2 regions of the Amycolatopsis sp. NPDC059021 genome follow, and region 2 is predicted to be linked to the other one. Evidence: riboswitches for the same ligand, from Rfam matches in the RefSeq annotation. Region 2 holds a riboswitch; the other holds the start of a gene.

Region 1 (3,394 bases), on a different contig from region 2:
CGTTCACGCCGGCAGGCACACCGGACCAGCCGGAGTGGGAGACCTGCCTGAACCTGTGCGCCGAGGCCGGCCGTCCGGTTCTGGTTCATGTGGGCATGTCGGCGACCGGCGCCGGAACCCGGGGAGGGATGGGCATCACGCTCGAGGGCTGTCACCCCCGGTATGTCGACCGCATCGCGGCGAGGTATCCCGGCCTGAACGTGATCGCGGCCCGGGTGGCGTGGCCATGGCAGTCGGAGATGATCGCCATCGCACTCCACAAAGCGAACGTCTGGATGGAGCTCCACGGCTGGTCTCCGCGCTATTTCCCCGACGAGCTCAAGCGCGAGATCGGGAAGCGGCTTCGCAAGCGAGTGTTCTTCGGCGCCGACTACCCGATGCTCAGCCACGAACGGCTGGTGGAGGAATGGCGTGAGCAAGGCTTCTCGCCGGACGTCCTCGACGACGTGTTCTCGGGCAACGCCGAATCATTTCTCACCTCGATGGGAGTCGAGTGATGGACCTGGGACTGACCGGGAAAGTAGCCATTGTGGGCGGTGGCAGCGATGGCCTGGGTTTCGCGATCGCCGATCGCCTCTTGCGCGAAGGCGCCTTCGTCACGATCTTCGCGCGTCGCGCGGAGAAGATCTCGGCCGCCGCGAAACACCTTGCCGGCAAATACGGCGAGGAGCGGGTCCTCGGGCTTGCCGCCGATTGCTCGGCCGAGGCCGACCTCGAACGGGTCACGGCCGCGACGCTCGCACGGTTCGGTGAGGCCGTCCACGTCCTGGTCACCAACGACGGTGGACCGCCGATCCGCCGGATCGCGGAACTCACCGACGACGTGTGGCTTCAAGCCTTCGAGCGCCACTTCTTCTACGTCGTCAGGTCCGTGCGAGCCACGCTGCCGCACATGACGGCCGAAGGGGGCAGCATCCTCAACGTCGTCTCGGGTGTCGTCGAGCGCCCGGCCGCCGGCATGGCAGCGCCCGTGGCGGTGTGGTCCGCGGTGATCGGTTACGCCAAGACCCTGGCCCTGGAGGTCGGGAAGCACGACATCACCGTCAACACCCTGTTGTCCGGCTACTTCGACACCCCGCTGCTGGGCAGAACCCTCGACAGGCAGCCGGAACTCTCCAGGGTCCGGCTGGGGAGCGGGTTGCCGATGGGACGCATCGGGGAGCCCCGCGAGTTCGGCGACGTGGTCGGCGCGCTCGTGTCACCGAATCTCAGGTTCGTCACCGGCGCGGTGATTCCGGTCGACGGCGGGGCCGGTGTCGGGATGGGCGCGAGCTTCGATTCGCCGCCCGCCGCGAAGTGACCACCGTGGCTGTGAAGGTGTCCAGTCAGCGTGTCGGGTCGCGATGTCGCAGGCAAGAACCTAGCCGGGCGGCGACGCCGCATCTCTGTCTCGTCGACGACAAATGCTCGCGCTGTCACCGGGTGCTGGCTTAAGATGCGAAGGCCGGTCCACGGGATCGGCCGCGACGGGAACCAGGAAGCCGGTGTGAGTCCGGCACGGTCCCGCCACTGTGACCGGGGAGCCGACCTCGCGCTGACCACGGCGAAAGCCGGAAGGTCGGGGAAGGCGCCGATCCGGGAGTCAGGAGACTGACCTGTCGCGGACACCATCTACGGGGCGCGGACCCCAGGAGGCGTTCATGCTGGGAGTGTCGGCGCGACCGAGGCTCGACGACCCGGAGCGGCACCGGTCCGCTCGGTCCTCTGCCTCTGGCGGCCATCGGGCTTCTCACCGAGCGTATCGGCGCGAACGATACGGCGGACCGTGTGCGCGGTCAGCAGATTCACGTTTGGCTGTGCGGCGCCTGTCATTTTCCTGTGCCCATTCCTGAGCCGCGGCATTCCGCAGCCATCAGGCTTTCGAGCGGTCCCGGCGTGCGCTACTATTTTTTTCAGGCGCCTGAGGCGCCAGGAATCTGGGGGCAGGGCACAAGGGAAGAACGGTTCGCGGCACACTGCCATGCACTGTTCTCGCGGCCCTGCCGGGTGTCGTCTTTGTCATCGTGACCCGCATCTTCCCCGCGCGTACCGCGCGGTTTGCAGCTTGGAGAGGACCAGTCGTGAAAGACAGACGCAGGTATCGGCGCGCGTTCGCGGTGTTGTTCGCCTTTTTCGCCGCGCTGGTGGGGACCGCTGTTCCGGCGGGTGCTTCGGCCGCCGTGTCCTGGACCGAGGGCCCGTGCGGTGGGACACCGGGGATCACCGTGGTCGCGGATCTGACGAAGTTCCCCGGTGGCAAGGTGATCCGCCGGTGCGACACGGGCAGCCCCGCCACCGCGTTCGCCGCGCTCGCCGACGTCGGGCTGTCTCCGGAGCACGGCACCGGACAGGGGCAGAACGGCCCGTACGACTACCTGTGCCGCATCGACGGGCATCCGACCGCGGCCGAGGACCCCTGCACCGGGTTCGTGCCGGACGGCGGATACTGGGCGTTCTGGGTCCCCGACACGGCGGGCGCGAACTGGACCTATGCCCTGGAGGGTGTCGACACCTACCATCCGGCGTCCGGTGCGGTGCTCGGATTCTCGTTCGGCGCGGGTACCGCTTCGGACCCGAACGCGATGAGCCTGACGCTCGCCCAGGCGAAGGATCCGAACGGGAACCCGCCGCGCTGATGTCCAGGAGCCGGGCCGGCGCGCTGTTCGGGTGCCTGCTGATCGCCGGTGTGCTCAGCGCACCGGCTGTGCCGTCGTCGGCCGCCACGGGTTCGCCCGCGGCGTCGGCGGCGGCCGGTTTCCTGGAACGGGAATTCGCCCGGCTCGGCCACAGCTATCCGGCACCGGGGTCAGGCGGTGCCGACGGTGGCCTGGTCGCCGACGCGCTGCTCGGCCTGCACGCGGCCGGGGAGACCGGCGGCGAGTTCGCCGCGGCTGCGGCCAAGCTGCGACAGTCGTTCTTCAACGGCGCGATCACCGTCTCCGGGATCGTCGCGAAGTATCTGATGGTCGCGACGCGGGCCGGAGTGGATCCGGCGTCGTGGGGCACTGACTCCCTGGGCAAGTCGATCGATCTGGTGCGGCGCCTGGAGTCCACTGTGGACGAAAACGGCCGGTACCGCGATCTCAATGCCGGTCCGTACGACCCACGGCGGGACAAGTCCAATGTCTTTTCCCAGTCGCTGGCGCTGATCGCGCTGCACGAGCGCGGCAGGACGGGCAAGGAGCGGAAGGCACTGGACTACCTGCTGCGGCAGCAATGCCCGGGTGGCGGCTTTCGCGCGGCTCCGGCCAGGGACGCCCCGGCTTCGGCCTGCACGACGGAGGAGACGCTGGTCAGTGTGGACTACACGGCGATGGCGGTGTGGGCGCTGGCGGAACTGAAGAGCGATCCGGCCGCGCTGGGCCGGGCGGTCGCCTGGTTGCGGTCGCGGCAGCAGCCCGATGGGAGTTTCGCG
Region 2 (3,394 bases):
GGCGAGCCGCCGGGAACCGTGCTTGGGTCGAGCGGGCACTGTCCACAGTGGATGCTGTGGACAACCCTGTGGATGAATTGCGGGCGAGCGCGGAAAAGTATTACGTCACAACGAAAAGCGGCTTCGCCCGGCTGTGTACTACTGCGGGTGACCGCTACCGTCCGCGACTTCCCGCGCGCGTTCGATGATCGTCTGCAGGTGCAGGCCGCGCCGCGCGTCGCAGGGATGTGCCGTGGTGCCGCTGGCGATCATCGCGGCGAAGTCGTCCAGTAGCGCGGTGTAGGACTCCCGCGCCGCGCCCGGTTTCCGGCCCAGCGTGCGGTAGCCGTGCTCGCCGTAGACCGCGACCTCGACCACGGTCGGCTGGATCGGCAGCCGCAGGGACAACGTCGCCGTGCTGGTCACGCCGTCTTCGTGTGCGAAGAGCAACTGCCAGAGGTCGTCGTCGGTGCGGTGCGCGGCCAGGACGTCGGTGATCGGGCCGAGCGCGGCGTCGAGCAGGTCGAACGCGTGCGGGCCGATGTCGGCGAGCGCGCCCGAATCCGTCCGCCAGCTCGAACCCGCGTACTGACCGCCGAGCAGCGCGCCGGACAGCCACCGGGCCCCGCCCCCGCGCCAGCCGCCCGCTTCGGCGACCCCGTCGAGCCATTCCCTGGTCTGCTCCGCGTAGCGCAGGATCAGCACCATCAGGGTGGCGACGCCTGCCGCGTCGACGGCGTCCGCGAGTCGGCGCGCTCCGGCGAGGTCGGCGGCGAGCGGCTTTTCCAGGATCAGGTGTTTGCCCGCTTCGGCCGCGAGCACGCCCAACTCGGCCTGCACAGCGGGCGGTACGGCGAACGCGACGGCGTCCACCTGCGAAAACAGCTCCTCGACGGTGTCGGCGGCGGTGGTGCAGTGCGCGTCCGCGAGTTCTCGCGCGGCTTCGGGACGGCGGGACCAGACCGCGCTCAGCGTCGTCCCGGGGTGATCGGCGAGGCCCGGTGCGTGCACCGTCCGTGCCCATGGACCGGTGCCGATGAGGCCGACTCGAAGCTGTCCGTGTCCCACGATCGGTGAGTGTATGTGTGGCTCGCGTCGCTTCCGGAGCCCGCCTCCCGTGGGTTAACGTCAGCGGGTTAGACACCACGCCCGGGGGAAGCCGGTGAAAATCCGGCGCTGACCCGCAACCGTGAACGGCTTCGCCGCTGTGAGCCGGATCGCCCGTGCCTGGTGCGACTCCGATGTCGAGGTCCATCTGCGGGGTCCTGGGGCTGACGCCGTCGCGCGCCGGTCGGGGGCGCCTTCGACGGACAAGGGGAAGGTGCCCGATGTCTTTCACGCGTCAGCCGGTCGCGGTCGTGGCGAGGCTGCTCGCCGTCTGTGTGCTCGTGCTGCTCGGCGGGGCCGGTGCGGTCACGTCCGCTGCCGCCGACCAGGGCAAGGGCAGCCCGGGATACTGCCAGGACGGCGCCGGGGTCACGGTGATCGTCGACTTCGGGGATCTCGGCGGCGAGCCGGTGGTCCGCTGCGCCCCCGGTGATCAGCCGAACGGGGTGACCGCGCTGCAGAACGCGGGCTTCACCGTGACCGGCTCGCAGCGCTTCGGGCTCGCGGTGGCCTGCCGGATCGACGGCAAACCGGGTCCGGACGCCGAATCCTGCGCCGCGATGCCCTCGGCCACGGACTTCTGGGGGTACTGGAACGGTGCGAACGGGGCCTGGGTGTCGAGCCAGGAGGGCGCGATGACGCACAAGCCCGCGCTGGGCGGCTTCGAGGGGTGGTCGTTCTGGCGCGGAAAGTCCTTCGGTACCAACCCGCCGCCGCGGGTCGCGCCGGTTCGTCCGGCGCAGCAGCCGTCGACGTCGCCCTCGGCGACCGGCGCTTCCGGCGACACGGGCGGCTTCCCCTGGGGTGTCGTGATCGGCGTGGTGGCTCTCGTGGTGATCGGCGGCGCGGCCGGGATCGTCGCCGCGCGGCGCAAACGTGGCGCTCGGTAGTTCCGGCCGCGCGCCGCGGACACTGCACCCCGGCGCGTGGTGGGTGTGGGCGCTGTCGCTGGCCGTCGCGGCCAGCCATACGACCAATCCGCTGCTGCTCGGGCTGATCATCGCGGTGGCCGGTTTCGTCGTCGCGAACCGGCGGAGTGACGCTCCCTGGGCGGTGGCTTTCCGGCTCTACGCGTACGTCGGCGTCGTAGTCCTTGCCACGCGGGTTCTCTTCCGGATCCTGATCGGTGGCGAGGATGGCGGGCACGTCCTGTTCACCCTGCCGAGCATCCCGCTGCCGTCGGTCATGGCCGGGATCACGCTGCTCGGGCCGACGTCGGCGGAGGAACTGCTCGGCGGGTTCTACGATGGGCTGCGGCTGGCGACCATGATCATCTGTGTCGGCGCGGCGAACGCGCTGGCGAACCCGAAACGCATGCTCAAGGCGGTTCCCGGGGCGTTGTACGAGGTGGGCACGGCGGTCACGGTCGCGCTGTCGGTCGCGCCGCAGCTCGTCGAGAGTGTGCAGCGCGTCCGGCGAGCGCGGAGGCTGCGCGCGGGGCGGCAGCGCGGGATGAAGGCGCTGAAGGGCATCGTGATCCCTGTGCTGGAGGACGCGATGAACCGCTCGCTGCGGCTGGCCGCCGCGATGGATTCGCGCGGCTATGGGCGCCGCGGCTACCTGAGTCCCCGGGTGCGGGTGCTGATCGGCGTGTGTGTGCTGGGTGGGCTGGCCGGCGTGTGCGTCGGCGTCTACGGCGTGCTCGACGGGACGTCGGCCTGGCTGGGCGCGCCGATGCTGGTGGCCGGGCTCGTCGTGGCCACCGCCGGGTTCGTCCTCGGTGGCCGCCGGGTGCGGCGGACGCGGTACCGGCCGGATCCGTGGCGACTGGAGGAGACGCTGGTGCTGTTGTCCGGAGTGGCCGCTTGCGCGCTGCTGTTCGTGACCGGGCGGGTCGACGCCGCGGACCTCTACCCGTCGCTGAATCCCTTGCGCTGGCCCGAACTTTCGCCGTGGCACGCGCTTTCGCTGCTGGTCGGCGTGCTACCGGCGTGGCTCGCGCCGCGTCCGGTGCCGGTGCTGGAGGTGGCGCGATGATCGAGTTCTCGGGTGTCGGCGTGACCTATCCGGACGCGGCAGGCCCGACACTGTCCAATGTGGACCTTCTGGTCGAGGAGGGCGAGCTGTGCCTCGTCGCCGGGCGTACCGGGGCGGGGAAATCGACGTTCCTCGGGGCGATCAACGGACTCGTCCCGCACTTCACCGGCGGGCGTCTCTCGGGACGCGTGTGCGTCGCGGGCAAGGACACTTCGCGGCATCCGCCGCGGGAGTTCGCCGATGTCGTCGGCGTGGTCGGCCAGGATCCGCTGGCCGGGTTCGTCACCGACACCGTCGAGGAGGAGCTGGCATACGGCATGGAGCAGCTGGC

What was found. Region 2 has a riboswitch for cobalamin ahead of ACFWX1_RS32685 (hypothetical protein). Riboswitches for the same ligand answer to the same signal wherever they lie in the genome.
Region 1: it holds a riboswitch for cobalamin, as region 2 does, so the genes downstream of both, ACFWX1_RS29035 (hypothetical protein) here and ACFWX1_RS32685 (hypothetical protein) in region 2, are expected to answer to the same signal.

What each region holds. Positions count from the first base shown of each region.
Region 1 is NZ_JBHYIQ010000056.1:53,019-56,412, reverse strand. Features, by position in the region: gene ACFWX1_RS29045 (amidohydrolase family protein) at 1-497, shown strand, start outside; gene ACFWX1_RS29040 (SDR family oxidoreductase) at 497-1,300, shown strand; cobalamin riboswitch at 1,429-1,614, shown strand; gene ACFWX1_RS29035 (hypothetical protein) at 2,061-2,615, shown strand; gene ACFWX1_RS29030 (prenyltransferase/squalene oxidase repeat-containing protein) at 2,615-3,394, shown strand, end outside.
Region 2 is NZ_JBHYIQ010000070.1:1,796-5,189, forward strand. Features, by position in the region: gene ACFWX1_RS32680 (Gfo/Idh/MocA family protein) at 139-1,047, opposite strand; cobalamin riboswitch at 1,096-1,219, shown strand; gene ACFWX1_RS32685 (hypothetical protein) at 1,308-1,976, shown strand; gene ACFWX1_RS32690 (CbiQ family ECF transporter T component) at 1,963-3,063, shown strand; gene ACFWX1_RS32695 (ABC transporter ATP-binding protein) at 3,060-3,394, shown strand, end outside.